3 regions of the Pannonibacter anstelovis genome follow, and region 1 is predicted to be linked to each of the others. Evidence: riboswitches for the same ligand, from Rfam matches in the RefSeq annotation. Region 1 holds a riboswitch; each other region holds the start of a gene.
The links. A riboswitch is a leader RNA that binds a small molecule or an ion and turns the genes downstream of it on or off. The one in region 1 is predicted to bind thiamine pyrophosphate.
Positions count from the first base shown of each region.

Region 2: it holds a riboswitch for thiamine pyrophosphate, as region 1 does, so the genes downstream of both, thiO (glycine oxidase ThiO) here and thiM (hydroxyethylthiazole kinase) in region 1, are expected to answer to the same signal.
Region 3: it holds a riboswitch for thiamine pyrophosphate, as region 1 does, so the genes downstream of both, V6L75_RS13035 (ABC transporter permease) here and thiM (hydroxyethylthiazole kinase) in region 1, are expected to answer to the same signal.

Region 1 covers NZ_JBAKBF010000014.1:36,098-46,352, forward strand. The annotation lists gene V6L75_RS18350 (NAD-dependent succinate-semialdehyde dehydrogenase) at 1-318, shown strand, start outside; gene V6L75_RS18355 (threonine ammonia-lyase) at 347-1,360, opposite strand; gene V6L75_RS18360 (glycosyltransferase family 4 protein) at 1,460-2,500, opposite strand; gene V6L75_RS18365 (UDP-2,3-diacylglucosamine diphosphatase) at 2,497-3,300, opposite strand; gene V6L75_RS18370 (OmpP1/FadL family transporter) at 3,538-4,782, opposite strand; gene V6L75_RS18375 (TRAP transporter substrate-binding protein) at 5,316-6,425, opposite strand; gene thiD (bifunctional hydroxymethylpyrimidine kinase/phosphomethylpyrimidine kinase) at 6,415-7,233, opposite strand; gene thiM (hydroxyethylthiazole kinase) at 7,264-8,070, opposite strand; TPP riboswitch at 8,059-8,168, opposite strand; gene V6L75_RS18390 (Lrp/AsnC ligand binding domain-containing protein) at 8,293-8,529, shown strand; gene V6L75_RS18395 (DMT family transporter) at 8,581-9,627, opposite strand; gene V6L75_RS18400 (xanthine dehydrogenase family protein molybdopterin-binding subunit) at 9,884-10,255, opposite strand, start outside.
Region 2 covers NZ_JBAKBF010000003.1:198,112-208,366, forward strand. The annotation lists gene V6L75_RS06205 (DNA alkylation repair protein) at 1-420, opposite strand, end outside; gene V6L75_RS06210 (metallophosphoesterase family protein) at 472-2,025, opposite strand; gene ugpQ (glycerophosphodiester phosphodiesterase) at 2,019-2,744, opposite strand; gene V6L75_RS06220 (ABC transporter ATP-binding protein) at 2,757-3,869, opposite strand; gene V6L75_RS06225 (carbohydrate ABC transporter permease) at 3,875-4,873, opposite strand; gene V6L75_RS06230 (carbohydrate ABC transporter permease) at 4,939-5,850, opposite strand; gene V6L75_RS06235 (ABC transporter substrate-binding protein) at 5,971-7,344, opposite strand; gene V6L75_RS06240 (ROK family transcriptional regulator) at 7,439-8,569, shown strand; TPP riboswitch at 8,792-8,907, shown strand; gene thiO (glycine oxidase ThiO) at 8,983-10,032, shown strand; gene thiS (sulfur carrier protein ThiS) at 10,029-10,226, shown strand; gene V6L75_RS06255 (thiazole synthase) at 10,228-10,255, shown strand, end outside.
Region 3 covers NZ_JBAKBF010000007.1:223,702-233,956, forward strand. The annotation lists gene serA (phosphoglycerate dehydrogenase) at 1-1,130, shown strand, start outside; gene V6L75_RS13020 (DMT family transporter) at 1,176-2,063, opposite strand; gene V6L75_RS13025 (adenylosuccinate synthase) at 2,316-3,608, shown strand; gene V6L75_RS13030 (hypothetical protein) at 3,792-5,417, shown strand; TPP riboswitch at 5,551-5,654, shown strand; gene V6L75_RS13035 (ABC transporter permease) at 5,884-6,537, shown strand; gene V6L75_RS13040 (ABC transporter substrate-binding protein) at 6,619-7,557, shown strand; gene V6L75_RS13045 (CHASE2 domain-containing protein) at 7,852-10,044, opposite strand; gene rpoH (RNA polymerase sigma factor RpoH) at 10,165-10,255, opposite strand, start outside.

The sequences.
Region 1 (10,255 bases):
CGCTATTGGGAGTTCTTCGGCCCCGTTTCCATGATCTTCCGTGCCCGGGACGAAGCGGATGCAATCCGCATTGCCAACGATTCCCCCTTCGGTCTCGGCGGCTCGGTCTTCACCCGTGACACCGCACATGGCGTGGAAGTGGCCCGGCAGATTGCCACCGGCATGGTCTACATCAACCACCCGACCAAGGTAGAAGCGGACCTGCCCTTCGGCGGCATCGGCCGCTCCGGCTATGGCCGCGAGCTCCTCGGCCTCGGGCTCAAGGAATTCGTGAACCACAAGCTGATCGGCGTCGTGGACATCGACGCCCGCTTCTGAGACCCAAAATGCAGAGAGCCCCGGCAGTTCAGTTGCTGCCGGGGATCTTACCTGGAAGTAAGCTGCAGACAGTCAGCGCCGTTTCCAGCGTTTCCGGATCAATGTTACCGCCGGAGAGGATTGCCACCACTGGGCCGTTTCCGGCAGGCATCTTGCGGAAAAGCACCGAGGCAAGGGCCACCGCTCCGCCCGGCTCCACGACCAGCTTGAGCTCGCGGAAGGCAAAGGCAACAGCGGCCAGCGCTTCGTCATCGCTCACCACCAGCCCGCGTGCCTTGCGCCGGGTCAGAACCTCGAAGGAGAGTTCTCCCGGGCTTTCGGTTAGGATCGCATCGCAGACCGAGCCCGAGCCGCTGGCATTGACCTCGCGGCGGCCACTGGCGAGCGAGCGGGCATAGTCGTCAAAGCCGGCCGGCTCGCAGGTGTAGACCACAGCCTCCGGCAGCCCTTCCTCCAACCCCAGCGCCACACCGCTGGTGAGCCCGCCGCCACCCGTGCAGGCTGCGACCGCTTCGATATCAAGGCCGAGCGCTGCCGACTGGCGGACGATCTCAAGGCCAATGGTCCCCTGTCCAGCAATGACACCCCTGTCGTCGTAAGGATGCACAAAGGTAGCGCCGTTTTCCTCGCAGATGGCCTTGGCGATGGCGATCCGGTCTTCGACGCCCCGCTTGTAGGTCACGACCCGCGCGCCCATCTCGGCCGTGCGCTTCAGCTTGATGGCAGGGGCATCCTCCGGCATGACGATGACGGCAGGCATGCCGAGAATGCGCGCCGCCTCGGCCACGCCTTGCGCATGATTGCCCGAAGAGCAAGCCACCACGCCAGCCGCCCGCTCCCCTTCCGGGATCTGCGACAACCGGTTGAACGCACCACGGAACTTGAAAGAGCCCGTGCGCTGGAGATTTTCGGGCTTCAACCAGACCTTCCGCCCGGCTGCGTCATCCAGCACCTTGAAAGACAGGAGCGGGGTTTCAAAAGCGTGCCCTCGCAGCTGCTCCGCTGCGGCCTTTACATCATCAAGCGAGAGGGTGCCATTCATGGCCAGTCTCCGGAATAGTGGCTTTCCGAAGACCTACCAACGCCATGCGTGCCCGGCAACGAAAGGCTTGTCACCGTGGCAATTCACGTTGGCACCGGATCAGGCGGCCTGCGGCTGCGGCTCTGCAGGAAGCCCATAGGCGGCGATGGCGTTGTCGAGGAACTGGCGGGAACTGGCCTCCCAGCTGAAGCCAAGAGCCATCTGGCGGCAATAGCTGCGGGGTATGTCGAGCGCGGCAAGGGCAGCGGCCCTCAGGTCCTCATCCAGCACCCCGGCCCCGCTATCGCCGATCACATCCAGCGGCCCCATGACCGGATAGGCCGCCACAGGAACGCCGCAGGCCAGCGCCTCCAGCAGCACATTGCCGAACGTATCCGTCAGCGAAGGAAACACGAACACATCCGCCGAAGCATAGGTCCGTGCCAGATCCTCACCCGTTTTCGGCCCGGTAAAGAGCACGTCCGGGTAGGCCCTGCGCATGGATTCGAGCTGCGGGCCGCCGCCTACAACCACCTTGCTGCCGGGAAGATCCAGCTCGAGGAAGGCCTCGATGTTCTTCTCCACCGCCACCCGGCCCACATTCATGAAGATGGGGCGCGGGAGATCCGCTGGCAGGACGGAGCCCTCGTAGGGGCGGAAAAGATCGGCATCCACACCGCGCGACCAGCGCATCAGATGGGTAAAACCACGCGCGGCCAGATCCTTCTCCAGACTGCCGGTAGCCACCATGCAGCCCTGCCCGGCATTGTGGAAGCGCCGCAGCCACCTGTAGGTGACAGACACGGGCACCGGAAGGCGCGCCGCCAGATATTCCGGAAAGCGCGTGTGGTAACTCGTCGTGAAGACCTTGCCCTGCTTCAACGCCACGGAACGGGCCATGAGACCCAGAGGGCCTTCGGTGGCAATGTGCAGGTGATCACAGGCGAACCGGTCCATGATCGCCGCCACACGCGTCCGCGTTGTCAGGGACAGGCGGATCTCCGGATAGGTCGGGCATGGCAGGGTACGGAAAAGCTGCGGCGTCAGGAACTCAACGCGCAGACCCATGCGCAGCAACTGGTTGGCAGTCAGTTCCAGAGAACGGACTACACCATTGATCTGCGGATGCCAGGCGTCTGTGACGATGAGAATGGATGTCATGCCGCGACGGACCGCTCCCCCATCCCCTGCTCCGCCTGCTGTTCGGCTGGACGCTGCACCCATCTGATAACCTCGAACGTTCCGTCGTGATGCTCGGCAACCGCCGTGCAGCTTTCGACCCAGTCACCGGTGTTGATGTAGTGGATGCCGTCGATATCGTGGCTGGCGGCATGGTGGATGTGGCCGCAGATGACCCCGTGAACGCCCTTGCGGCGGGCTTCGTCGGACAAGGCATCCTCGAAGCGGCCAATGAAATTCACGGCGTTCTTCACCTTCAGCTTTGCCCAGGCAGAGAGCGACCAGTAAGTCAGACCCAGGCGGCGGCGCATGAGGTTGAAGCCGGTATTCAGAGCCAGCGCGGTCACATAGGCCTTGTCACCGAAGAAGGCGAGCCACTTGGCGTGACGGATGACCACATCAAACTGGTCGCCGTGGATGACCAGGTACTCGCGCCCGTCGGCTGCCGTATGCACGACACTGTCCGCTACTTCCACACCGCCGAAATGAGTGCCGAGGAAATCGCGCAGGAATTCGTCATGGTTGCCGGGAATGTAGAAGATGCGCGCGCCCTTGCGGGCCTTGCGCAGGATCTTCTGGATCACGTCGTTATGCGCCTGCGGCCAGTACCAGCTGCGCTTCAGCCGCCAACCGTCAACAATGTCGCCGACCAGATACACGGTCTCGGCATCATTGTACTTCAGGAAGTCGAGCAGAAGATCTGCCTGACATCCGCGCGTTCCAAGATGAACATCTGAAATGAACAAGGCCCGGTAATGCCGGCCTTCCTGCAGAGCTGTCATGTCTGGCGCTCCCGATTACCTTTGCCCCCCTTAGACGCGATTCAGGTATCAGGATTATGACAGCAAAGTTTTTCACAAGCATACTGCAGGATTTACGTCGAATTTTAGTATTCAGAAAAAGGTATTTACGCGCAAATACGACAGTTTGGTGAATGATCGGGACAGCCATTTGTGTCACAAAAGGAAACGGCCGGCACCGTGGGGCACCGGCCGCAAACCTTGCACCTGAGAAACAACTCAGAAGCGGTAGCGCATGGCCGCACTCACGATGTTGACCGATGAGTCGACATCGCCGGAGAGAACCACACCAGCGAAATCCTGATGTCCCGGGACGATGGCAAGCTTGGTGTCCCGGCCAATGATGTGGGTGTAGCCGAGGTCGAAGGCCAAATTGTCCAGAACCTTGTAGCTCGCACCCGCGCTCAGCCAGATCCGGTCATTGTCCGGCAGACGGGCGGAACGGATATTGTCGTTAATCGGAGACCATTCGTAGGCAGCACCAGCACGAACGGTGAGGTTCTGATTGATGTCGTATTCCGCGCCAAGAGCCGCAAACCAGCCGTCGTCGTAGTTGAATTTCAGCGTGGTCAGAGTTGCTCCATTGGCCTGAAGCGTGACCTTGGGCGACTTCAACCGGCTCCAGTTCGCCCACTCCACCGTTCCCAGGACACGGAAGCTGTCAGTGATCCGCTGCTTGGCCGACAATGTGACGGTTTCAGGCGTGATCAGCGAGGCATAAATCGGGGTCGACGCAACCGACGTGATTGTACCGTCAAGGTCATGTGCCACGCCAGAGCGGTAGCCCAGACCAAATTCGGTGCCTGCAAAGGGCTTGTAGATCACACCGGCGGTGACGCCGACGCCAATGTTGTCACCTTCAAGCGTCGTGACTGGCGGCGTAGTAGAAGCATTCGTGGCTGTCCTCAGCCGCACGCTGAAATACTGAACCTGCACGCCCGCACCGAAGGCGAGCTGATCATTCACCTTGTAGCCGACCATCGGGTTGGCGTTGATCGAGAACACCTTCGAGCCGGCGTTATAGGTCTGGCCGGCCCAGGGCATACCACCCTCAGGCTTCGTGGACAGACCGAAGGGCGCATTCACGGCAAGGCCGAAATACACCTGATCATTGACATTGTAAGCGGTATAGCTGGAGCCGATCCAGGCATCAGAGCCGATGTCGCCGCCGTTGCCATAGGCGCGCAACGTCGAGGTCGAATCGAGATTAATCTCTGCCTTGGGCGCAATCAGCGCATGGTGGGACTCGGTGGTGATGCCCAGGCCTGCGCCCGTGATGGCGGCCGGGTTCCAGAACATCGACGAAATCGACGGACCGGTCGTTGCATTACCGGCGAAGGACATACCCTGATAGTAGGCGCTCTGTTCACGCAGCGCGAAACCGCCCGCATAAGCCTGACCAGCAACAGAGATCATCCCGATGGCGGTGGTGCACAGAGCCAGCGTTCTGCTGATACGAATCATGTTGCTCAAACCCTCCCAAGCATTTCTCAAAGCCCTGCCAGCTTTGCTCCTCAGGAAAGACGATCTTTCAATTTCGTAGATCTTTCAATCCGGAAACACGCCGCGATGAAATGCCACTCACGCATGCTGCAGCGCACCAAATATACTGTCCGCCCCACATTCCCCTAGGGAATGTGGGGCATGACCGTCGAAAATATGTCATATTCCGGTCAGATTGACACAGGGCGGAAACAGCAGGAGAGGTATGCTTAAAAAATAGGCACCTATCACGCGATTTCACGCTGGCGAGTTTTCAAGACCTGCGTTGCAGGAAAGTCACATTCCCCTCCGCCCGGCCGGGCAGAAAATGGCTCAATCCACCCGATTCGAGCCACTTCCTGTGTACAACGGGTTCTTTTGCGCGCCGGATCCGGAATGCGGAAGGTGGCCCTCATACCAATGCTCGATGAGCTTCACTCATCGCGCATTGGTTAAGCCCGCGCGATGCTGGAGCATTTTCGAGGCGTGATGCGTCAGCGTGGAAAGCCTTGGTATCAGGCCTTGTCGCCGTCGCGCGCGGCAAGGAACCGCTGTACAGAGACCCGGCTCCACGGCGCAAGCCGCGCCTGCGCCTTGCTGTAGCTGGCGTGGATGCGCGCTGTGAGCTCGTCCTTGGCTGCAAGCTCCCCCAGCACCACCGCTGTTTCGCGGCGCAGCGCGTCCAGCACGTCTTCAGGGTAGAAGCGCAGCAGCACCCCCTCCTCCTTCTGCAGGCTCTCAAGGCTGCCTGCATTCATCCATTCGCTTTCGGCCAGTGACCTGCCATTCTCGGCCTTGCAGGCCTCCAGGACGATGGTCCTGAGATCTTCCGGCAGCCCTTCCAGCGCAGTCCTGTTGAACAGCGCCTCGCCGGTGCCGTTCGGCTCGTGAAAGCCCGGGGCATAGTAGAACTTGGCCACCTTCTGGAAGCCCATCGCCTGATCGCTCCACGGGCCCAGAAACTCGGTTGCGTCGATGAGGCCGGATTGCAGCGCCGGGAATATCTCCCCCGGCGGCAGGGCGACTGGTGTTGCACCCAATCGGCGCATGACCTCGCCGCCCAGACCCGGCATGCGGATTTTCAGCCCGGCGAGATCATCGAGCGTATTGATTTCCTTGCGGAACCAGCCGCCCATTTGTACGCCGGTGTTGCCCGCCATCACCGGCTTGATTCCGAACGGGGCGTAAAGCTCGTCCCACAGCGCCTGCCCGCCGCCCTGCTCGATCCAGGTGATGTGCTCAAGCGGCAGAAGACCGAAGGGAATGGCCGTAAACCAGACAGCAGCAGGCATCTTGCCCTGCCAGAAGAAGGAGGCCGTGTGCGCCACCTGTGCCGTACCGGCAGACACGGCATCGAACACGCCGAGCGGCGGCACCAGTTCGCCGGCAGCAAAGAGCCGCACCCGCATACGCCCGCCCGACATTCTCTCGATCCGGTCGCAGATCGTCTGGGCGGTCGTTCCCGGCCCCGGCAGGTTCTTCTGCCAGGAAGTCACCATCTTCCACTCGATCACGGCCTCGCCCGTATTGGCGAGCGCGGGCGCGGCCAGCAGAGAAGCGGCACTGGCCGCACCAAGCTTGAGGGCCTGACGGCGCGAGGCGGACGGCTTGATCTCAGTTGACATCGCTTGTCTCCCAGAGCGCGTGGAAATGATGCACGGGCCCATGGCCTTCACCGATCTTGAGGTTGTCAGCAGCCCGGATGGCATGGGTCACATAGAGCTTCGCTCCGGCCACCGCATCGGGCAGCGGAAGCCCTTTGGCAAGGCCCGCGGCAATCGCGGACGACAGGGTGCAACCGGTGCCGTGGCTGTTGCGCGTAGCATGGCGGGGGGCGGTGAACCACTGTTCGCGTCCGTCGCGGGTCAACAGCAGATCCTCGCTCTCCGGCCCCTCCCCGTGGCCGCCCTTCAGCAGCACGGACCTTGCGCCCAGATCCAGCAGCGCCTGCGCCTGCGTGCGCATGGCTTCCCGGCCCTGTGCAATTTCCGTATTCAGCATGCGGGCGGCTTCCGGCAGGTTCGGCGTGATCAGCTGCGCGCGCGGCAGCAGTTCCGCAATCAGCACGGAGACCGCTTCCGGCACCAGCAGCGGATCACCGGAGGCTGCGACCATCACAGGATCGAGCACCACATTGGACGCCTCATGCGCATCCAGCCCTTCGGCCACGGCACAGATGACATCCGGGCGTGACAGCATGCCGATCTTGATGGCATTGACCTTGAGATCGGACAGCACCGCATCCATCTGCGCCCGCACGAAGGCAGGGGGAACGTCGTGAATGGCACTGACGCCGAGCGTATTCTGTGCCGTCAGTGCGCTCAGCACGCTGGCACCATAGACACCGAGCGCCGAGAAGGTCTTGAGATCAGCCTGAATGCCGGCTCCACCGCCGGAATCCGAGCCTGCGATGGTCAGGGCAATGGCAGTCATGATTCCTCCTGAAAATGAACGGGCTGCGGCTCAGGCAAGCCGCAAGTGGGCGCGAATCTGCGCCGCTTCAAGCCCATAAAGGGCATCCAGAAACGCGGGAACGAAACTGCCTGGCCCGGTCGAATGTCCGGCGGCAATTTCCCCTGCGATCGCCATGATGGACAGCGCCGCAGCCGCAGCCACCACCGGGTCCGGCTCCACGGCAAGCGCAGCCGCAGCCACCGCCCCGGCTGCACAGCCAGTCGCCGTCACCCGGCCCATCAGCGGATGCCCATTGGCAAGGCGAAGGCTCTGAATGCCGCTGCTGATGTCATCCACAGCACCGGTCATTGCAACGGGAAGCCCCAGCTGGCCGGAAAGTTCCAGAACAGACGCACCGCCGCCCAGCGCGGCAAGCTCCCCGGCATTGATTTTCAGCAGTGAAGGCTTCAGAGCCAGAAGGCGCCGGGCCTCGGTCAGGCGCGGGGGAGAACGGTCGGCAAAGACGGGATCCAGCACCCAGGGCTTGCCTTCGCCAGCTGCGATGCTGATAGCCCTGCTCGCTGCTTCCTTCCGCGCGTCGTCCAGCGTGCCGAGGTTGACCAGCAGCGCCTGCGCAGAAGCCGTGAAGAAGGGTACTTCCTCCGGCGAGATCGTCATCGACGGAATGGCGCCCAACGCCAGCAGAACATTGGCGGTGAAGGCCTGAGCCACAGCGTTGGTGAGGCAATGCACACGGGGTGCGAATACCCGGATCTTGTCCAGTACCTCCGCCGTGCGCGAGGCCAGGTGATCCGCAGTGATGGTAGAAATGGCCGCTGCATCAGCTGCGCCGCGTGCCGTTTGACCGCTCATCATCCCAAATCCCTCCGCCGGTACAAGCCGGATCAGGTTCAAGGAGTTGGCACCATCGCCTCTCAGCCCGGCGCATCCGGCGGGCACCCCCATGAGACGGCAAACAGCTACCAAGCCCGTTCCGCCTTGGCAAGCATGCTCTGCTGGCGGCAATAAAGCGCAGCGATTGACTGGCGGCGGCGGATCGGCCATGTCCTGTCACAGGATAGCCCTCAGGAGCACGCCATGAAGCCCTTCTTCATCATGATCAAATGCCACCTCGGCGAGACCTACAAGGTCGCCAATGCCATTGCGGATGCCGAGATCGCTTCGGAAATCTACTCAACGAGCGGCGACTATGACCTGCTGGTGAAGGTCTATATCGAGGATGGCGAGGACATCGGCCACTTCGTCAATGAGAAGCTGCATTGCATGGAAGGCATCCGCGACACCCGCACCATCATTACCTTCAAGGCATTCTGAGGCACTATTCAGCCTGCGCCGGGCGATGAAAGCCGGGGCGCAGGCTGAAGATCAGGGCCGCAGCGGCGAGGAGGCCTTGCGCGCCCGGCTGTCATCCTTGCCCAGCGCCCGTTCGCGGTAGATGACGAAGAGGCCTGCCGCCACCACGATCAGCGCACCGGCCACCACCTGCCACACCGGAATATCGCCAAAGATCGCCCAGCTGAGCAGCACCGCCCAGAGCAGGTTTGCATAATCGAAGGGGGCGATAGTCGACGCATCAGCGTAGCGGTAGCTCTCGGTCATGACGATCTGGCCAACGCCGCCCGCAAGACCGACGAAGACAAGCAGCCCTGCCGTTTTCGCATCCGGAATGACCCAGGCATAGCCGGGGAAGATCCAGCCAAACGGAACGGTTGCCAGCGAAATCAGCGAGGCACAGCCGGAGAACCAGATGACAATGGTACTGGTCCGCTCTGTCTCGCAGAGCTTGCGCACGAAGATCATCGCCATGGCCGTGCAGAAGGCGCCTGCAGCCGCAGCTGCCGCGCCGAACCAGGCATCCCCGCTCATCTCCGTGCCGCCCATATGCGGAGACAGGATGACGACAATGCCAAGGAACCCGATGACGACGGCCGTCCAGCGGTAGACACGCACCGTCTCACCAAGGAAGAAAAAGGCCAGAACCACCGTGAACAGCGGCGCGGCAAAGCCGATGGCCGTTGAATCTGCAAGGGGCAGATATTTCAGCGATGTGAAGGCAAACAGCATGGCCGCAATGCCCGCCATGGCACGCCCCACATGGCCAAGCGGCTGGCGGGTATGAAGAGAGCTGGTCAGCTCACCGCGCAGCGCCACCAGAAGCAGCACCGGGAACATGCCAAAGAAATTGCGGGCAAAGACAATCTCGCCAATTGGCACGCTCTCTGTGGTGATCTTCAGAGCGACAGCCATGCAGGCGAAGGTGAAGGTGGAGCACAGCTTCAGAGCGATGCCCAGCACGGGTTTCTGTGAGGTGAGAACGGCGGCTTGCGGCGGGACCTGCGCGCCCTCTCCGGAGGCCAATGCACGGTTCTCCGCCTCATCCTCGTCAGGGGCGTTCGTCTCCCTCATGGCCATATGATCGTCCAAAGGTCCGGCGCAGGGGCGGGCATGAAGAAGCTGGGCGCCGGGCCAAGCTCAACTCAAATCTGCTGATAGCGCAGCAACTTCGCCGTGCGTATCATGCATGCTACTGTATACAAGGGTAGCAAACCGGTATCAAAATTCCAGACCATATTGCCGCAGCATACAGAATTTTACGCTGCTGGCCGGAGAAGGCGTCAGTGAGGGGACAGCGCAGTCAGCCGCGCCGCCCCCTCTTCGCATTTCGTTCTTAAGCGCGGGCGGCCTGAATGGCCTGCCAGACCCGGTGCGGCGTGGCGGGCATATCGATATGCTCCACCCCTGCCCCATCACGCAAAGCCATCTGTAGGGCATTCATCACGGCTGCGCAGCCGCCGATGGTCCCGGCCTCGCCTGCCCCCTTGATGCCCAGCGCATTGGTGGTGGACGGCACGTTCTTCGTCTCGAAATGGATATCCGGCAGATCGGATGCCCGGATCAGGCGGTAGTCGAGCAGCGAGGCCGTCAGCAGCTGTCCATCGGCATCGAACACCGTTTCCTCGCACAAGGCCTGACTGATTGCCTGCACCGTGCCGCCGATGACCTGACCGGCAAGCAGAACCGGGTTCACCGTGACGCCGAA
Region 2 (10,255 bases), on a different contig from region 1:
ATCGCAGAAATATGGGCGCCCCGTCCAGATTCTCAGCCCCTCAGTCACGGCACGGCGGACATTGGCGGAGGGATCTGCCAGCCACTCCCTGATGACGGGAAGCGCGGCTTCGTATCCAATGTCTGCACAATAACGGTCAAACGCCTTGGCAAGGATTTCCTGCACGCGCCAGTCGCCATCCCGGCTGACCTGCTTCTTCAATATCCCCAGCGCCGTTTCATCCGATGATGCCAGCCTACCCAGAATGAACGTTCCGATACAGCGCGCCTGAGCCGGCTCGACGTTCAGAAGGGCGCTCGCTATCTGCAAGGCTTCGCCGCGCTCTGCCTCGTCAAGGACCTCGGCAGCGGCAGCCTCAAGGTCCTTGAAACCATGCTCCGTGCCTTTGGCGCGTTCAATGAGTTGCTGGAGGTCCGGCATCGAGCGGCAACCTTTCCCGGCCATCACCGGCGCGGTGAGAAATCAAGGAGATCACCTCTTCGCCGGCTGAAATGAGGTCAGCCCCTTCGAAATGATCTCAAACAGATCCTTATCCCGTATTGAATCATCGGACCGGCGCAATGTGCCAGATAAAACCTTTGAAAGACCGGAATAGAATTCTGCTCTTGTCTGATCGACGGCACCGGACACCTCACCGCCGCATGCCCTGAGCAGGTAATAGTCTTCCAGAACTGAACACAAAGGCAGAAGAGCCATGTCCGGCCATCGCGTGAAGAGGCGGTCAAAAGGGCCCCCGGAAGGCAGAAGATGCCCGATTGGCTGCTCAAGGCAGGGCAGAAGGCGGGGCCAGTCCGCCGGGACATGCCGGGTGGCCACGAGCTGGCGCAGATGCGCCTGCAGAAAATCCGCATAGATTCCGCTGGCGAGCATCTTGTGACTGCCGCTGATGCTCCCGTGACGGATCTCGTCTCCATAGGCGGCAAAAGCGATGTCAAATCCGGGTACATGAGCCAGCGGAATGGTCTCCACGTGAACCGAACCGTGTGATGCCTCAACAACGCAATATCCTGCTGGAAAGGCGACGGGTGACGGAACGGCGACATTCACCAGACCGCCGAGTTCCACCTGACCGGCTGTATGCATGTGGCCGCTGAAATGCCATTTAAGCCCGGCAGCTGCCAAAGTCTGGCCTGCATGTGTTGACGGCATCCGCTCCTGCCAGCTGGCAGTGCCTCCAGCCCGCACGCCGCTGCCAGTGTCCTCAAGCGTCAGCGGCAGAACGGGGTAATGGGAGCAGGCGAGGAGGGTCTTTTGCTGACGCTTCGCACGCTGGGCGGCGTCCCGGATCCAGTTGATCAGATAAGGCCGGTCCGTCAGGACATGATCCCAGGCCGCATCTGCCTTCAGTTTCCATCCCGCCCCGGCGCGATGAAACACATTGGCATCCAGCATCAGCAGCCAGAGCCCCTCTTGCGGCTCGACCAGATAGGATGCGTCAGGCAATGCCGGATCACCGCCTTGGGGATAGCGTTCATCAAGGCCGTCCCGGGCGCCGAAAGGTGTTTCCCAGTGAAGCACACCAGCGGGACGCGCGATGCCATAAGACGCCATGGCCTGCATGGCGCCGGCAGTGGTCATGCCCAGCATGTCCGGTGCAAAGACGGCAGGCTCCGGGGCGCAGGGATCACTCGACGCCAGCACCGCCGCCGTGCTGCCGCCCGCCGTCAGCCACTTGGACTGATGCCGGGGGAGAGGACCAAAGCAATCGTGATTGCCGAAGACCGTGAAGAAACGAAGCCCATGGTTCGTTTCGTAGTCTGAGAGGATACGCTTGAGTGCCGTCACCGCACCGGGCTGGCCATCGTCTGAATAATCGCCCAGCAGCACGACCGTGCTGATGCCCCGCCGGACGATATCTTCAAGCGTTGCAATGAAGGCCGGGTAGCTTTCGTTGAACACGCGCGTGGAGGCCGCAGTATCTGCGAAGGTGCGAAGGGAAAGCGCACCACTGCTTCGCTCCCCCAGCCCGTAACCACCATACAGGTCATGCAGATGGACATCAGCAACGATTGCGGCCTTCAGCAAGAGAGAAAACCTCCAGGATGACGGCGCGCCGCCTGGAAAAGGTCCGGCCGGTCGAGATTGATGTAGCTGGCACCCGCGTCAGCAATTTCGCGATGCACGAGCGGATCGTCTCCCCCGTAATAGACCATGATGTCCAGACCGGCCATACGGCAGGCCTCCAGAAGGCCTGGCCTGCGCATCTGTTCCACCGTGATCTCGATGATCGACGCATGATGGACAGAGGCGGCAAGAGACGGTGACTTGGCAATGTTGAGCGTCATCATCTTCCGGAATTCCGGTGCAATCAGCTGCAGCCCCAGCCGCATCTCCTCGGAGAAGGAGAAGTAGAACGTGTCGCGTGTCATGCCCAGATTGCGGACCAGAGCCGCCACCTTGGCCGGATCGCAGTATTTCAGCTCGACATAGACCCCGGCACGGCCCCGCAGGTGCTCAAGATAAGCATCCAGCCGCGGCACAACGGCGCCCTTGAATTTCTGATCAAACCAGCTGCCGGCGTCGAGTGCATCAATTTCCCTGGCCAGGGCATGGCCAATAGGACCTGAACCATCTGTGGTTCGGTCAAGTATCTCGTCGTGAAAGACGTAGAGCACACCGTCGGCGCTCTCGCGCACGTCCAGCTCGATGTAGTCAGCCCCTTGCTCAAGGGCGAGGTCTGCGGCGGCAAATGTGTTTTCCGGTGCAAACTTGTTTGCACCGCGATGAGAGACAATTCTGGTCACTGAAAGGTCCTGTCAATTCGCCTGCAGCCGCTGCCCGGCGCGGCTTGAGGCGGGATGCGAAACTCCGGCATGAAGGCCGGGGATGCGGTTGCCATCTTCATCGAAGAGGAGAGAAAGGGCAGTATTCCAGTCAAGTCCGGCCCTGCTTCCGGGTGCATGGCGCACAGCCTCGCCGTATTCGAGCGCATGGATGAGACCAGCAGGCGTGGAAACCGTGTAGAAGACTTCGCGTCCCATCGGCTCTACGCTGACGATCTCACCGCAAAGCATTGCCTCTGCCGGAGCAGTCAGCGCAATATCCTCCGGGCGCAACCCCAGTGTCACTGGCCCGTTCCAGGGCGGCGTCAATTGCAGCAGGGATGCACCAAGACGCAGCTCCTCACCGCTTGCCTGACCTGCGATCAGGTTCATCGGAGGTGTTCCAATGAAGCCTGCGACAAAAAGATTGCTGGGCCGCCGGTACAGATCGTCCGGCGTACCGATTTGAGCAATCTCGCCATTGTTCATGCATATGATGCGATCAGCCATCGTGATTGCTTCGATCTGATCATGCGTGACGATCAGCGTGGTAATACCAAGGCGTTTCTGGATCGCTTTCAATTCGGCCCGCATGGAAATGCGCAGCGTTGCATCGAGGTTCGAAAGCGGCTCATCCAGCAGCAGAATATTCGGCTCCTTGACCAGCGCCCGTGCCAGAGCCACCCGCTGCTGCTGGCCTCCGGACAGTTGCGAAGGCCGCCGGTCGAGCAAGGGGCTGATCTGCACGAGAGCCGCCGCTTCCTCGACGCGCCGGACCGCCTCCGCCTTGCCAACAGGCTTGAACCTCAGCGGGAAGGCGATGTTCTCGCGAACGGTCAGGTTCGGATAAAGCGCATAGGACTGAAAGACGATGCCGACGTTCCGGTCACGTGCGTCAACCTTGCTGACATTGTGGCCGTCGAAGGTGATTGCACCGGAGGCCGGTGCATAGAGACCGGCAAGCAGGAACAGCGTCGTCGACTTGCCGCACCCCGAGGGGCCCAGAATGGCGACAAATTCTCCATCCTCGATGGTCAGGTTCAACGGCTTCAGCACAAGGTTTTCGCCCCAGCTTTTCGTCACGTTGTCGAGTGTGATCTTGGCCATGGCTCTTATCCCTTGATTCCGCCGAAGCTCATCTGTGTGATGTATTTCTGTGTGAAGGTGTAGAGGATGATCACGGGCAGCAGGTAGACAATGCCGACGGCCGCCACGAGCCCATAGTCAACGCCCATATGATCCTGCGAGACGAAGAAGAGATAGAGGCTCATCGTCATCTGGCTTTTCTCGATGAGCAGGGTCTGAACAAAGACATATTCCTCCCAGCCCCGCAGGAAGGTGAATGTGGCAACCGCAATAAGCCCCGAACGGACTTGCGGCAGCACGATCATCCGGAACGCCTGTGCCCGGGTCGCGCCGTCTGTGACAGCGCTCATTTCGATGTCCCAGGGCACCGTGTCGAAGAACCCCTTGAGCACGAAAATCGCATAGGGCAGCTCCAGGGCGCTCAGGACAAGCACGACCCCGGCAAGGCTGTTCAGCAGCCCCATGTAGTAAAGCTGCACGAAGACGGCGACCGTCAGCGCCAGAGCCGGAAAGGCATGCAGCATCAGGAGGCCGCGAAGGAAGGCCTCCCGCCCGGCAAAGGCAAAGCGCGACAGGGCATAGGCCGCAGGCGTGGCAACCAGCGTGACGATCAAGGTCTGGGCCATCGCAAACAGCAGCGAGCTGCCGAGCGCCGACCAGATTGACGGAAGCAGGCCTGTCCGGCTTGTTCCCGTTCCGTCGATGTCGCGCGTCAGGAGAAAACGGTAGTTCTCCAGCGTCAGATAAGGACCGATAAAAACCGCAGCGAGGATCAGAATGGCCAGACCGAAGACGCTCCAGGCGAATTGCGGCCTTTTCAATCTGGCAGCCAGAAGGCAGAGCAGCACGGCCCCTGCATAGGCCACGGCTGCGATTGCCGTGCTGCGCCACATCACCATGCTGCTGATGGCGCCATCGGAGAGGGTGAATGACTTCACCAGGAGCCAAAGATAAGGCAGCAGAACAGGAATGGAGACGAGCGTCAGAAAGAGCAGGATGACACCCGAGAAGCCCGCGCGGTTCATGGCGCCACGCCGCTCCAGGCGCGCCCAGCTGGAAGATCCCGCGAGCATTGACCGGTTGGACGGCATCAGAGCACCTCGATTCTGGGGGCTGCAAAGGTGGAGCGCATGTCGGCAAGCCGCCACTGGAGGAGTGTGATCACCACACCGATGACCATCAGGCCCAGGGCAAGCGCCGCACCATAGGCGTAAGCACCGTTCTCGAAGGCTCTGCGATAGATGTAGAGGGCATAGGGCGTGGAATCGTAGACAGGCCCCCCGCCGGTGATCAGCAGGATGTACTCGTAGGTCGTCATCAGGGAGAGCGCCTGATAGATCGTGATGAAGCGGACCGGCTGGGACAGCGCAGGTACCACCACATGGCGCAGCACGCCCCACTCGCTTGCGCCATCAACGCGGGCGGCATTGGCCAGATGCGCCGGAATTGAACGGATTGCCGAGGTCAATATGACCATGGCAAACGACGCACCGACAAAACCGTTTGCAATAACAACGAGCAAGAGCGGAAAATCATTGCGCAGATTGACCGGCGGCAAACCGAGTGCACCGGAAACCTGGGCCAGCAGGCCTGCTGGTGAAGGGTCGGCGATCCAGATCCAGAGAATGCCATAGAGGACGGCAGGGCTCATGCGCGGCAAGAGCCACAGACCACGGAAGAACGTGCCCAGCCTTCCGGAGACTGCCGTGGTCGCAACAGCCAGCAATGCCCCAAGACCGACGTTGAACAGGAACAGGGTCGCAGTGACGTAGATCAGCGTTGTCAGGAGAACAGCCGGCAGGCGTGCGTCACGCTGCAGAATGCGCTCGAAGTTCTGCAGCGTGAACTCTCCGGCCCGGAGGTTGGCGCCCATGTCCGTGAAGGCGATGACGCCATTGACGATGATCGGCCCGAGAAAGAAGACCGTCAGAAGCCCGATGGCCGGCAGCAGATAGAGCGCCGGTCTGGCTGGGCGATGCGCCCGCAGGCGAGTGCTGGACATTGAACTCAATCCGGATAGCCCGCCTGCGGCGGCAGTTTCTTTGTACCGGGAACCCGGCCGGTGCTTGCAAGGCAGTCTCCGGCCGGGCGGCACGTCAGTGGCGTTGCAGCCACACGAAGATCAGTTGCTTGCGCTTTCCCGGATTTCGACATCGGCGCCGAACTGGAGGCTCAGTTCTTCCGCGATGAAGTCAACCGCCTGTTCAGCCGTCATCTTGCCGGTCTCAACAGCCTGGAGACCACTGAAGAGCGCCTTGTTGTAGCTGCCGAACTGGGTATGGTTGGGAACAAACTGCGCATGCTCCATCATCGGCGATGCGGCCGAAAGCACCCAGTTGTCCCTGTATTTCGGCATGGCTGTCTGCGCGTGGCTGATCGCCGTGTGATAGGAGCCGACAGCATGCTCGGTGTTGAAGTAGGGCAAGGTCGCCAGCGCGATGAGGCTTGCGGCGATATCTGCATGCCCGCTCTTTGCATTGACCGTGTAGAGAAGCGGATGGGACAGGTTGGACGGCTTGCCCCCCTGCTCCGCCGCCGGAGCCGGAATCCAGCCGATCTTGTTGAAGTAGCCTTCCTTGTCCGCCGGCCAGACCGCTCCATTCTTGTCACCAGCCTGCCAGGCAACCGCCCATACACCCTGATGGAAGATGAAGGCCTTCTCCTGCTTGAAGGCACTTTGAATGGCGTCCCAGCTCATGGCGGTATTGTCCGCCGGCGTCACGCCTTCCCGGGCGTTCCGCTCGTACCAGCCCAGCGCCTCGACCATCTCCGCCTTGGGGAAGATGAGCTTGCCGCTGGCCTCGTCGATGAACTTGACCCCATAGGACTGGAACACCATCAGATAGTCGATGCCGACATTCGGACGGTGCAGCATGCCGTATTCCGCCGCACCTGCGTCAACCACCTCCTTGGCGAGGGCGGTCAGGTCATCAAGCGTGAAGCTGCCAGCTTCAACCTGGGCAGGGATGCTCTCGATGAAAGCCTCATCCTTGCCGATCTTGCGAAGCATGTCCTTGTTATAGAAGAACATGCGGATCTCCGCATCCTGCGGGATGCCATAGATCTTGCCATCGGCGGCTTTGGCGGAGTTCCACAGGACTGGCAGGATGTCGCCATAGGCCCACGGGGTAGAGGCAATGATCCCGTCCATGGCCAGGGCATTGCCGTCTTCAGCGAACTTGCCAATCCATTCATGCGGCAGGACATAGAGGTCCGGCCCCTGACCGACCGAAAAGGCCTTCATGAGTTCAAGCGCCAGGTCGTCCCAGCCTTTGACAGCGCTGGCATTTGCCTCGATGACGATGCGCTTGTCGATGCCGGCTGCCTTGAACTGACTGTTCATGATGTCGGCTGCGGCTTCGATGTTGGTGATACGCGCCGGGCCGGACTTGTCCGCGAGGGTCGACATCTTGATCTTGATGTCTTCGGCATACGCGTTGCCGGCCACGAGAGCCGAAAGAGCAATGCTGGTGAGAAGAGCGAGAGGCTTTGTCATACTGATCAATCCAGTTGGCGATATTTCATTAATTAACTTGCTTAATTAAAAGTTTGATGACATTCGCTAGGGAATTGCGAGGAGGAGGAAATTCATGCTGACGCGGCAGCACCCTTTGGAGGGCATTGGACGGACGCAGGCCGACATGCTCAAGCACCTGCGCAGGAAAGGCATGGCATCGCGGGTGCAACTGGCGGAAATGTGCGGCATCACGACAGCGGCGGTCAGTACGATGACCCGCGACCTGATTGAGCGCGGCATCATCGTCGAAGGTGCGAGGCGCTCGGGCGGGCGCGGGGCACCGCATATTGATCTGACGCTGTCTGAAAAGGCCGGTTACGCAATCGGCCTGCACGCCAACCGGTTTGCCGTCTCGGTTGCCTTGCTCGACTTTCGCGGAAATCTCGTGGGAGAGTGGCAGGAACGAGGCTCTTTCGAGAGCTTTTCCGGCCTGCTGGACGCCGTCGGGCGGCTGAAAGGAGAACTTCTGTCTGCAAGCGCCATAGACCCGCGGCTGTTGATCGGTGCCGGCATCGCCATGCCGACCCGTTTCCATCAACAGACGGCATCCCTCGATCTGGCGCAGGAGGTGATCGGCTGGACGGGTTCAGACCTTGCAACCGCCCTGGAGGAAACTCTGGGATGCCCGGTCATGATCGAGAACGATGCCAACGCCGCCGCAATGGGCGAACTGACGATGGGCAACGCCGCCACTCACGAAAACTTCGTCTATCTCTATCTTTCTGAAGGCATCGGCAGCGGAATCATCGTCAACGGCGAGCTTTACCGCGGGCATGCGGGCAATGCCGGCGAAGTCGGCGCCTTGCGCGCCAGGGGCCGCTCCAGACCCAGCTTCGATGATCTGGCCTCCTGGTGCCTCGACCATGCAGGCGTTATCCCGGAAGGGCGCTCGGCCGGGGAATGGACCGCCTATCTGGAGCAACATGAGGCCGTACTGGAAACCTGGCTTGCGAAGGCAGGGCCGGAGACGGCAACGCTCGCCTTCATGATTGCAGCCATCCTCGCGCCTTCTGCAATTTATCTCGGAGGGACGCTGCCCTGGAGTGTCCGCAAACGTCTTGCAGGCTGGCTTGAATTTGCCACATCGGACCCATTTGAAGGGGCGCGGGTTCTGCAGCCGCAAATCCTTGTGCCGCAGAACTCCGCGACGGATGCGGTCGCCTTTGGCGCGGCCGCCATGATCCTGCACGAGTTGCGCGGCTAGTCTCCGCCGGGTGCATCCGGAAAGGCAGGGCGCACGCAACAGGTGAAGGCACAAGCCGCTTTGCGGCCGCGTGTGCCAAGGCACGGAAGAGCAGCCCGGCGGCCTTTGCCCTCAGAGGGCCCGCTGCGGCGAAGCAGATCAGTTCGAAGGGCAAGCCGTTGCAATCATGCAATCACCGGCCCTCCCGCGATTGACAAGCCTCCATTCCCGGCGCAAAGGTTGGGCTTCACCTTGGGGAGTCCCGTGCAAGGGGCTGAGATACTGCTGGCGATGCAGCGCAGTGACCCGTTGAACCTGATCCAGTTCACGCTGGCGGAGGGATGGTGTGTGATGCGCGCAGGCACGGCGTTTGCCAGCGGGCGCCTCACAAAGCCCTTCCGCCCGTGAGACAGATGCCACGGAGCCGGAAGCGGATGAGCCAGACACACGTAGGCCTCTCTCATTCTGCAGGCTCTCGTCCAGTGGTGGTGCGCGGCGCAGGAGTGGCCGGGCTTGCCGCAGCGCTGGAGCTTTCCCGGCGCGGGATTTCCGTCATTGTGGCAGACACCAATCCGGCACCGGGTCATGGCGCGTCCTTCTATGCCGGCGGCATGCTTGCCCCCTGGTGCGAGGCGGAGACCGCCGGGCCCGAGGTGCTGAAGCTTGGGCTGGAAGCTGCAGACTGGTGGGAGGCGGCCGTGCCGGGGCTTGTCTCCCGCAAAGGCACGCTGGTTCTGTGCCCGCCGCGCGATCAGGCGGAACTGCGCCGCTTTGCCAGCCGCTCGACAGGCCACAGGACGGTGAATGCTGCGGAAATTGCAGAGCTGGAACCTGCCCTTGCCGGGCGCTTCATGACCGGGCTGTTCTTCGAGAATGAAGCCCATCTTGATCCGCGCCTCGCCATGACGGCGCTCTGGAAGCAGCTGGAAGCACGCGGTGTTACCTTCCAGCTGGGCGAAGCAGCGCAAGGGGCAGATCTGCGGGCATCGCTTGTCATCGACTGCACCGGGCCCGGCGCTATCGGCCGGATGCCGGGTCTGCGCGGTGTGCGCGGCGAGATGCTGTATCTGGAGACCACGGAAATCTCCCTGTCGCGCCCCGTGCGCCTGCTGCATCCGCGCCATCCGCTCTATGTGGTTCCGCGCGGCGGCGGGCGCTTCATGGTAGGCGCCACCATGATTGAAAGCGACGACGGCGGCCCGGTGACGGCACGCTCGGTCATGGAACTGGCCAACACCGCCTATGCGCTGCATCCCGCCTTTGGCGAAGCGCGCATCGTGGAACTGGGCGCCGGAGTGCGCCCCGCCTTTGACGACAACATGCCGCGCGTGGTGGCAGAGCCGGAACGCCTGCCGCACAGCGCGGATCTGGCCGTTGCCGGCATGTACCGGCATGGCTTCCTGCTTGCCCCGGCCCTCGCCCGGCAGGCAGCGGATATGGCCGCAAGGCGGCTGATGGAAAACAAGGGAGATGCAAACCCATGAAAGTGCTGGTGAATGGCGAAGCCGTGGCCTGTGCGGCGGAAACCCTGCCCGCCCTGCTGCAGGAACTTGATTATGAAGGCGACTGGCTAGCCACCGCCGTCAATGGCGAACTGGTGCCGCGCGAAGCCCGGGAGGCCTGCCGGCTGAGCGAGGGCGACCGGATCGAGATCCTGTCGCCGATGCAGGGAGGCTGAGATGAGCCTGACACTCTATGGCTGCGAGG
Region 3 (10,255 bases), on a different contig from region 1:
ATATCGGGTCCATCGTCGCCGACCGGGCCATCGGCCTGAAGATGAAGGTTCTGGCATTCGACCCGTTCCTCTCCGCAGAGCGGGCAAGGGATCTGGGTGTTGAAAAGGTCGAGCTGGACGGGCTGCTGGCACGGGCCGATTTCATCACCCTGCACACGCCGCTGACGGACAAGACCCGCAACATCATCTCCGCCGATGCGCTTATGAAGACGAAGCGTGGCGTCTACATCATCAACTGCGCCCGTGGCGGGCTGGTCGATGAAGTGGCGCTGCGGGCGGCACTCGATACGGGCCATGTGGCCGGTGCCGGGTTTGACGTGTTCGTCGAGGAACCGGCCAAGGAAAACGTGCTCTTCGGTGCGCCGAACATGGTCTGCACCCCGCATCTGGGCGCTTCGACTGAAGAGGCGCAGGAAAACGTTGCCCTGCAGGTGGCCGAGCAGATCTCGGACTATCTGATGAGCGGTGCGGTCATCAACGCGCTGAACATGCCGTCGATCTCGGCGGAAGAAGCACCGCGCCTGACACCCTTCGTGCGGCTTGCGGAGCAGTTGGGTTCCTTTGCGGGCCAGCTGACCGAAACCGGCATCCGCAAGATCCGCATCGAATACGAAGGCACGATTGCCGATATGAACACCCGCGCCCTGACAGCTGCGGCCCTGACCGGTGTGCTGACGCCGGTGCTGCAGACCGTCAACATGGTGTCGGCCCCTGTCATTGCCCGTGAGCGTGACATTCAGGTGGAAGAGGTGCGGCGCGGCCAGATGGGGGCTTACGAGACCTACATGCGCCTGACCATCGTCACGGACCGGCAGGAGCGCTCCGTGGCAGGCACCGTGTTTGCCGATGGCAAGCCGCGTATCATTCAGGTGAAGGGCATCAACATGGAAGCCAGCTTCGGCCCCTACATGCTCTACATCACCAATGAGGACAAGCCGGGCTTCATCGGCAAGTTCGGCAGCCTTCTGGGTGAGGCAGGCATTAACATCGCTACCTTCAACCTTGGCCGCACCGGGCCGGGAGGCGATGCGATTGCGCTGCTGGAGGTGGACGGCGAGGTGCCTGCCGCCACACTGACGGCCATCGAATCGCTGCCGCTGGTGAAACAGGCCAAGGCGCTGAAGTTCTAAAAACGGTATGATGAGCGGCATCCGGCAGGGTGCCGCTCTTTTATTTCACCGGCGCAGCAGCTTCAGCACCCGCCCGTCAAGCAGCACGAGGCCGCAAAGCAGGATGCCCAGTCCGGCGAATTGCACCGGATAAAGCCGCTCGCCGAGCAGCAGGTGCCCGAAGCCGAGGGCGCAGACAGGGACCAGCAGGGTCACCGTCGAGGTGTTGGTTGCTCCTGCTTCACCCAGAAGCCGGAAGAAGATCATGTAGCCAAGCGCCGTGGCGAGCACGGCGAGCGCCAGCACATTGCTCCAGACCAGCAGGCTGACATCCGCCGGTGACCAGCTTCCCACGGAAAAGAGCGCAAGCGGCAGCATCAGCACGGTGGAACCGGTAATCTGGCCCGTAGCTGTCACCAGCGGCGGCGTGCCCTTGAAGCGGCGGCCGAAAGCGCCTGCGCAGCCGTAGGAGAGGGCGGCGCCCAGACAGGCGGCCTGCGCCCAAAGCGGATCCGAGCTGAGACCGGCAAGGCTGGAGGACAGCATCAGCACCACGCCCGACAAGCCCAGCAATACGCCAGCGATGCGGTTGGCCGTCACCGGTTCCTGATGCAGCACCACGGCGGCGATCAGGAAGGTGAAGATCGGCGTTGTGGCATTGAGGATCGAAGCAAGGCCTGCTGCGATGCCCGTCTGGCCCCAGAAAATCAGGGAGAAGGGAATCGCATTGTTGAGCAGGCCCATGACAAGGAAGCTTGCCAACATCTTCGGATCACGGGGAAACCGGTGCGGAGTAAGGCGCAGCACCACATGCAGCACGCTGGCCGCAATCAGAACCCTGAGGAACACCAGCATCAGCGGCGGAATTTCGGCAACCGCCACCTTGGCAAAGAGGAACGAGCCGCCCCAAAGGGCACTGAGGAAAAACAGCAGCAGCCAGGCGGCTAATGACATGATTGTGTCCGGATGTTTGAGGCGGGGCCTGCGCCTTCGGGAGAGTGCGAGCTGTATCACCTGACGGGATTGCAGCGCCACCCGGAATGCGAGGCTTCCGTCCGTCAATTTCTTCCGTTTCGGGCTCGCAACTCTTGGCGGAAGTGGCTATAGTCCGCGCGTTTGCCCCGGCCATGTACCGGGGTTTTGTGTGCTGGTGCCCGGAAAAAGCGGCCCCGGCAGATGGTTCCTTTTGAGAAGGGTATGGCACCCATGGCCAATGTTGTTGTCGTCGGTTCGCAATGGGGCGATGAAGGCAAGGGCAAGATCGTCGACTGGCTCTCTGAGCAGGCTGACGTAATTGTCCGTTTCCAGGGCGGGCATAATGCCGGCCATACGCTCGTGATCGATGGCGTCAGCTACAAGCTGTCCCTGCTGCCCTCCGGCGTCGTGCGCCCGGGCAAGCTGTCGGTGATCGGCAATGGCGTGGTGCTGGACCCGCATGCGCTGGTGTCGGAAATCGGCCGTCTGCGCGATCAGGGCGTGACCGTGAACCCGGAAACCCTGCGCATTGCCGAAAACGCGACGCTGATCCTGTCGCTGCACCGCGAGCTGGATGCGCTGCGCGAGAACTCCAGCACCGGTACGCGCATCGGCACGACGGGCCGCGGCATTGGACCGGCCTATGAGGACAAGGTGGGCCGCCGGTCCATCCGTCTGATGGACCTTGCCAATCTGGAGACGCTGCCGGCCAAGATCGACCGGCTGCTGGCGCACCACAATCCGCTGCGCCGGGGTCTCGGTGAGAGTGAGATTTCCGCGCAGGCCATCTTCGAGGAACTGTCCTCGGTGGCTGGCACCGTGCTGCCCTACATGGATTCGGTATGGAAGCTGCTTGATGGCCAGCGCCGTGAAGGCAAGCGCCTGCTGTTTGAAGGTGCGCAGGGTGCGCTGCTCGACATCGACCACGGCACCTATCCGTTTGTGACCTCGTCCAACACGGTTGCCGGTCAGGCTGCCACCGGTTCTGGCCTTGGCCCCAATGCGGTCGGCTATGTGCTGGGCATCACCAAGGCCTACACCACCCGCGTGGGCGAAGGCCCGTTCCCGACCGAGCAGCAGAACGAAGTCGGCGAATTCCTTGGCACGCGTGGCCATGAGTTCGGCACCGTCACGGGCCGTAAGCGCCGTTGCGGCTGGTTCGACGCGGTTCTGGTGCGCCAGACTGTCTGCACCTCCGGCATTACCGGCATCGCGCTGACCAAGCTGGATGTTCTGGACGGACTGGAAGAGCTGAAGATCTGTGTCGGCTACGAGCTGGACGGCAAGCGGATCGACTACCTGCCGGCCTCCCAGGGGGCGCAGGCACGTGTGGTGCCGATCTATGAAACCCTGCCGGGCTGGCAGGAATCCACCAAGGGCGCCCGCAGCTGGGCTGATCTTCCGGCGCAGGCGGTGAAATATGTCCGGCATGTGGAGGAACTGATCGGCGCACCGGTGGCGCTGCTTTCCACCAGCCCGGAGCGTGACGACACCATCCTGGTGCAGAATCCGTTCCAGGACTGACGTGAAATTTATCGGGCGGAATGCTCCCCATTCCGCCCGAAAGTCATGTAAAAACCTGATTGCGCATCCTATCTTTGCCGAACACCTCTTGCGCCCGCCGGTGTTGAGCCTACAAATGGGATGGCATGAATACGGAGCTTCCGGTGCGCCGGGTTCAGGCTGGCACCCCTCACGAGCGAGCCAATGGCTGATTACTATTCGATTTTGAAGAAAACGATTGCGTCACTGCCGGAGAACAACGGTTCTGCGCGCCGCAACGTCTACAGCCGCGCCCGAAACGCGATTGTCAGTCAGCTCAAGGCCTATGAGCCGCCGCTTTCCCCGTCCGAAATCACGGCCGAACAACTGCGCCTTGAGGAAGCCATCCGCAAGGTTGAGGCCGAGGCGGCGCGTGAAACGCTGATGGCAACGCGCCCGGCGCCCGCAGCGCCTGCGCCCATGGCCCCTCCTGCGGGCGCCATCGCTCCGGCTGCGCCCCGCGCCGAGCCCTATCCGCCGTCTTCTCCTTCGCCGCGCGGGCCGCTTGGCTCTACCGTGCAGGAGGCCGAAAGGCTTGGGGATGCGTCGTCAAGCGCGGTGCAGACCGCCCGCGATGCCTTCCGCAACGAGAGCGCTCCGGCGGATCCGGCTGGCGAGCGCAGCGAGCCGCGCGTGGAGCCTGCCTTCGATGCGGCGCCTGCAAAGCCGTCCGCTGAGCCGGCTGCTCCTGCACCATCTTCCTACGCCATTCCCACACCAAGCCCTCGTCCAGCGCCTGCGAGCGAGAGCTTGCGCCCGGATCCTTCCGCACCGGTGTCAGCCAGTGCAGGAGGCAAGAGCGCTGCGGCCGATGAACCGCGCAAGGTCCGGACCCGTGCACCGCGCCGTGCTGCAAAGTCTGGCAACTCGCCCTTCATGTCCTACGTGTTCCTGGGCGGTTTTGTGCTGGTGCTGATTGGCATCGGCGCTTTCATCTATTCACAGCGCTCGCTGATCGCGGGGATCTTTTCCTCCAGCGAAGAAACAGCGGCAACGACTGCTCCGGCCCCCGAGACGCCGGTCCCCGCAGGTGAGACGGCTGCAAATGAAGAAAACAGCGGCAAGAATACCGACCGTCTGCTGACAGATACGGGAGAGCCTGCAGTCGCCCCTGATGCGCGCACCGTGACGACGACCCTCATCACGCCTTCCGCGCCGCCGCAGGATACGCCTGCTGCCGTGCCTGAGGCAGCTGCCCCGCCGGCCAGTACGGCTCCTGCCCAGACTGTAGAAACGCCGGGTGCCATCGTTGCGCAGAAGGCTTTCCTTTATGAGGAGGGTGAAGATGCCAGCGGCTCGGGCACCGCTTCTGCGGGCAATGTGGCCTGGTCGGTTTCTGAGGAAACTGGTACCGGCGGGCAGACAGAGACTGTGCTCGTGGCTCAGGCTCAGATTCCGGACCGGAACATCAATGTGACGCTGCGAATCAAGCCGAACACAGATAGCTCGCTGCCCGCCAGCCATCTGGTCGAAATCCAGTTCCAGCTTCCTGAAGGCTTCTCCGGCGGTGATGTTTCCAATGTGCCGGGCCTTGTGATGAAGCCGACAGAAGAAGCGCGCGGAGATGCGCTCCTGGGCGCATCGGTAAAGGTCGCTCCGGGTTATTTCTGGATCGCACTGTCGAGTGTTGACAGCGAGCGCGACCGTAACCTTGCCCTGATGCGTGAGCGCGGCTGGATCGATGTTCCGATGCTCTACGAAAACGGCAAGCGTGCCATCTTCACCATCGAGAAGGGCACACCTGGTGCCCGTGCTCTGGAACAGGCGATTGAGGCCTGGCAGAAGGGCTAGGGCGTCACATAACGCGAACCCGAAAAGCAACCGGCAAGGCCCCGGCATCTTATCAAGATGTGCGGGGCCTTCTGCTTTCATGGCGTGCTGGCAAGTTTTGCTTGCCAAGGCGCCATTCAGGCGGCATGTTTCGGGTTGGTCCGAGGGGTGCTCCGACGTGAGCTGAGATGGCGCAAAGCCGAACCCTTAGAACCTGATCCGGGTCATGCCGGCGAAGGGACGGAAACCTTTAGCCATATCCCGGATCTCCAATGTCTTGACCGGCTTGCCGGTGGCGGGAGATCCTTCTGTGTCGATAGAACTTCTTTCGGGAAGGCAACCCCTTCCATCTGCGAGCCCCGTCCGGAATGCCTTTCCGGCCCGTGCAGCTTCTCTCCTGCGCAGCATTGCGCCAGGTGTCGCGGTCAGCGTGTCTCTGCTGCTGATCTGGGATCTGGCGGTGCGGCTCCTCGAAATCCCGCCCTACATGCTGCCCGGTCCGCTGAAAGTGCTGGAGGCCTTCCAGCGCCAGAGCGGCTTTCTACTGTATCACGCCAGCATCACCTTGAGTGAAACCCTGCTGGGCTTTGTCTTCGGCATTGCCGCCGGGGTCATGCTGGCCTTCGTCATGTGGCTGTCGCCGCTGGCACGGCGCGGGCTTCTGCCGGTCGTTCTGGTGACACAGGCGCTGCCGGTCTTCGCCATTGCTCCCATTCTGGTGCTTTGGCTCGGCTTCGGCCTTGCCTCCAAGATCGTGATGGCGGTGCTGGTCATCTTCTTTGCCGTCACCTCGACGTTCTTTGACGGTCTCCGGCGGATGGATCAGGGCCTGGTGGACCTGGCGCTGCTTTACCGCGTCAACCGCTGGCAGGAACTGCGTTACTTCCGCTTGCCGTCAGCCATGCCCGCGCTCGCGTCCGGCGTCCGGATCGCAGCGGTCTTCGCTCCCATCGGTGCCATTGTTGGCGAATGGGTTGGGGCCAAGGGCGGGCTTGCCTTCATCATGCTGCAGAGCAATGCCCGGATGCAGACGGACACCATGTTTGCCGCTCTCGCCTTGCTTGCCGCAATGGTTCTGGTCCTGCGCTTCGTCGTCGAGCGCCTGACCCGCCGCATGGTGCCCTGGCAGCGCGAGGACTGATCCCCGCGCACGCATCTGCCGGTCAGGCTGTGGCTGGACCGGCTCAAACTTCATCCAACACCTGTCTACTGGGAGACCCGCATGAAACGCATTCTCGCGCTGTCGCTGGCCGCTGTTCTGGCCGCTGCTTCACCCGCTGCGGCGGCAGACAAGCTGACCGTTCTGCTCGACTGGTTCGTCAATCCGGATCACGCGCCGCTGGTGGTCGCCAAGCAGAAGGGTTTCTTCGAGGCTGAAGGGCTTGATGTGGAGCTGATCGAACCGGCTGATCCGGCCATGCCGCCGAAGCTGGTGGCGGCCGGCCAGGGGGATATCGCCGTTTCCTACCAGCCGACGCTCCATGCTCAGATCAGCGAAGGCATGCCGCTGAAGTGGATCGGCACGCTGGTGGAGACGCCGCTGAACACGCTGATCGTGCTGGAGGATGGCCCCATCAAGACGCTGGCGGACCTCAAGGGCAAAAAGATCGGCTTCTCCGTCTCCGGCTTCGAGGATGCCATGCTCGGCCAGATGCTGCGCTCGCAGGGGCTGTCGATTGAGGACGTGGAGCTGATCAATGTCAATTTCGCCCTGTCGCCGTCTCTGATGGCGGGGCAGGTGGATGCGGTGATCGGCGGCTACCGCAATTTCGAGCTGACCCAGATCGAGCTGGAGGGCAAGAAGGGCAAGGCCTTCTATCCGGAAGAGAATGGCGTGCCGATCTTTGACGAGCTGATCTACGTGGCAGCAAAGGACAAGACCGGCGACCCGCGCTATGTCCGCTTCCTGGCTGCGGTGGAGAAGGCGACGGTCTATCTGACCAACCATCCGGAAGAGGCGTGGCAGGCCTTCATTGCGGCCTATCCGAACCTTGATGACGAGCTGAACCGCCGCGCCTGGGGCGACACGCTGCCACGCTTCGCCAAGCGCCCGGCGGCACTTGATGCCGGCCGCTATCAGCGCTTTGCCGAATTTCTGCATGAAAACAAGCTGATCACCAGCGTACCGCCGGTGGAGGACTATACGGCGGAGTTGCGGTGATAGGTGAAAGGGGGCCCTGCGGGATTTTCGCCGGGCCTTCTACCCTTGCGGGGCCGTCCCGGCCTTGAGCCGGGACCTGTTAGGAGGCTCGTCCCTTTATCGAGCCTTCCGGTGCTGACGGGCCCCCTTGGAGTTGATCAAGCAACGCAAGGGCTTGCCCGCCTTGCGGAGTGAATCTCATTGAGTGTTGGTTACGCCGGGGCCTCCTGACGGGCCCCGGCACAAGGCCGGGGCGGCGCGGGGTGTGGATCTGGCGGCATTGACCGGTTTGCACTCGTCAAACCTTCCTGCATCTCACGCCATCTCTGCCTCAAGCCTCTCCAGCCGTTCGGCCAGCCGGTCATAAAAGGCTTCGAGTTCCGGCGGTGCAGCCTCACGGCAGGCGGCGAGGGCTGCTGCGGCTTCTCCGGCTTTGCCTTTGTCCAGCGCATCCATCAGTGCCATGTGATGAAGTTCCAGCTTGCGGAAAGCGTCGCTGCGGCGCAGCTCCAGATCGCCTACAAGCGCGAAAAGCTTCACGGGCCGTGACTTGCCCTTGAGCGGAATGGCGCCTGCTTCCAGATAAGCGAAGTCCGGGGCCTTGATGCGGGTGTCTTCGGAGACAACCAGGTCTGCGCCGACGCTCTTGCAGCTCGACTCGATCCGGCTTGCAACGTTCACGGCATCGCCAATGACGGAATAGTTGAAGCGGCGTGAGGAGCCCATGTTGCCGACGCAGGCCTCGCCAGTGTTGAGGCCTATGCCGATCTGCACGGTCTGGGTCTTGAAATTGCGCGCCTTGAAGCCGAAGGCATCTTCCGCATTCAGCTGGTCCACCACGTCCAGCATCTTGAGGCTGGCTGCGCAGGCCATGGCGGCGTGGTTTTCCATCCGGACAGGTGCATTCCAGAAGGCCATGATGCTGTCACCGATATACTTATCGATGGTGCCGCCCTGCGCCTGAATGGCATCGCTGAGCGGCGACAGCAGCGTGTTGAGAAAATGCACCAGCTCGGTCGGTGTCAGCTGTTCGGAAATGGGGGTGAAGCCTCGCACATCCATGAAGAGGATGGTCATGGGCCTCAGCTCGCCGCCCAGAACCAGCTGGTCCGGCTGCTGCTCCAGCTGGCTGACAAGATCCGGCGAGAGATACTGGCTGAAGGCCTGGCGCACGAAGCGCTTCTCCCGGTCCGTCATCACATAGAGCATGGCTGTGCCGATGGCGAAAATGACGAAGGCGGTGATCGAGGGATAGAGCCCGTCGATCAGCAGGCCCTTCTGGACGAAAAGCAGGAGAGAGCCGCCGAACATCAGAACTGTCAGGCAAACAGCTGCCGCACCGGTGATGAGCCCTCCGGTGAGCGGCAGAAGCGCGACAAGGACGAGGCCGGCAAGCAGAACGGCGATGATTTCCGCACCCTCCGCCCAGTCCGGCCTGGAGAGGAAGTTGCCGGAGATGATCTGCTCTGCGGCCTGCGCGTGGATCGACACGCCCGGCACCTGCTCGCCAAGCGGCGTGGAGCGGATATCGAACAGGCCGGCGGCAGAGGTGCCGATGAAGATGATCTGGCCATCGACCAGCGGCTGCACCTTGGACCGTTTCTGCGGGTCGAGAAGGTCGGCGACCGAGACATAGCGCTCGGGCCGGTTCCAGTCGTAATAAACCCAGAACTCGCCGGTTTCCCTTACCGGAACCGAGAAGCTGCCCACTTTGATTCCGTTGAGCGCGCCGCCCCTGCCGGTTTCATCCGCCCGCGTGATCAGCCCGGTTGCCCCTTGCGCCACGCGAAGGGCCTCAACCGCCAGGCTGGGGAAGACTTCGTTCCCGTCCGTTACCAGCAGCGGAATGCGGCGGACGATGCCGCCGGTGTCTTCTGCGCTCAGGGACACGCTGCCGACGCCGCTCGCAGCCTCCTGCAGGGAGAGAATGGCGCCGAGAGCCGAGGCGTAAGGCGCGAGCAGGCCGGCGGGGGAGGGGCCCACATGGGCCATGCCGGCCTTCAGTTGCGGCTGCTGCGGGGTAGCGGAAGGCAGGATCGCGAAGCCCAGGATAGAGGGGGCCTCTGCAAGGGCTTGCGCGAAGAGCTCATCCGTATCCGGCAGCGACTTCAGCGCGGCCTTCAGATCCGGCGAGGCGGCAATGGAGCTTTCCGGCAGGCTGAGCGCCAGCTGCCGCGGTGATGACCGGTCGGCTTCGGCAAAGATCACGTCGAAGGCGATGGCAGCGGCACCCATGCTGTTGAGCGTGTTGACGATCTCCGCCATCCGGTCGCGCGGCCAGGGCCACTGGCCGTAGAGCGCTAGAGAGGCATCGTCGATATCCACCACCCGCACCGGGCTGTCCTGGTAACCGCGCGGTGCCAGCCGCTGGTAATAATCGAAGCTCAGCTCACGCACCGCCTGCAGGAACGGCGGATCAATGGCACGGATGCCTGCGAGACCGGCCAATGCCGCCAGCGTGACGAACGCGACCCGCGCCCGCTTGCCCATAAAGTGCCCAAACCCCACGCTTCTGCAGCCTCCGCCCCTTGCGGCGCGTTCAGCCGCAGTCTGCCACGTTAGAAAAGCAAAAAACGGGACGCAAGTGCGCGTCCCGTTTCATCAAATGCCATTGATGCTGGAAACAGATCAGGCCAGAACCGCCGTCTCCATCTCGCGGGCGCTCTTCTGCACCGCTTTCTGCACCTTTTCAAAGGCGCGCACCTCGATCTGGCGCACG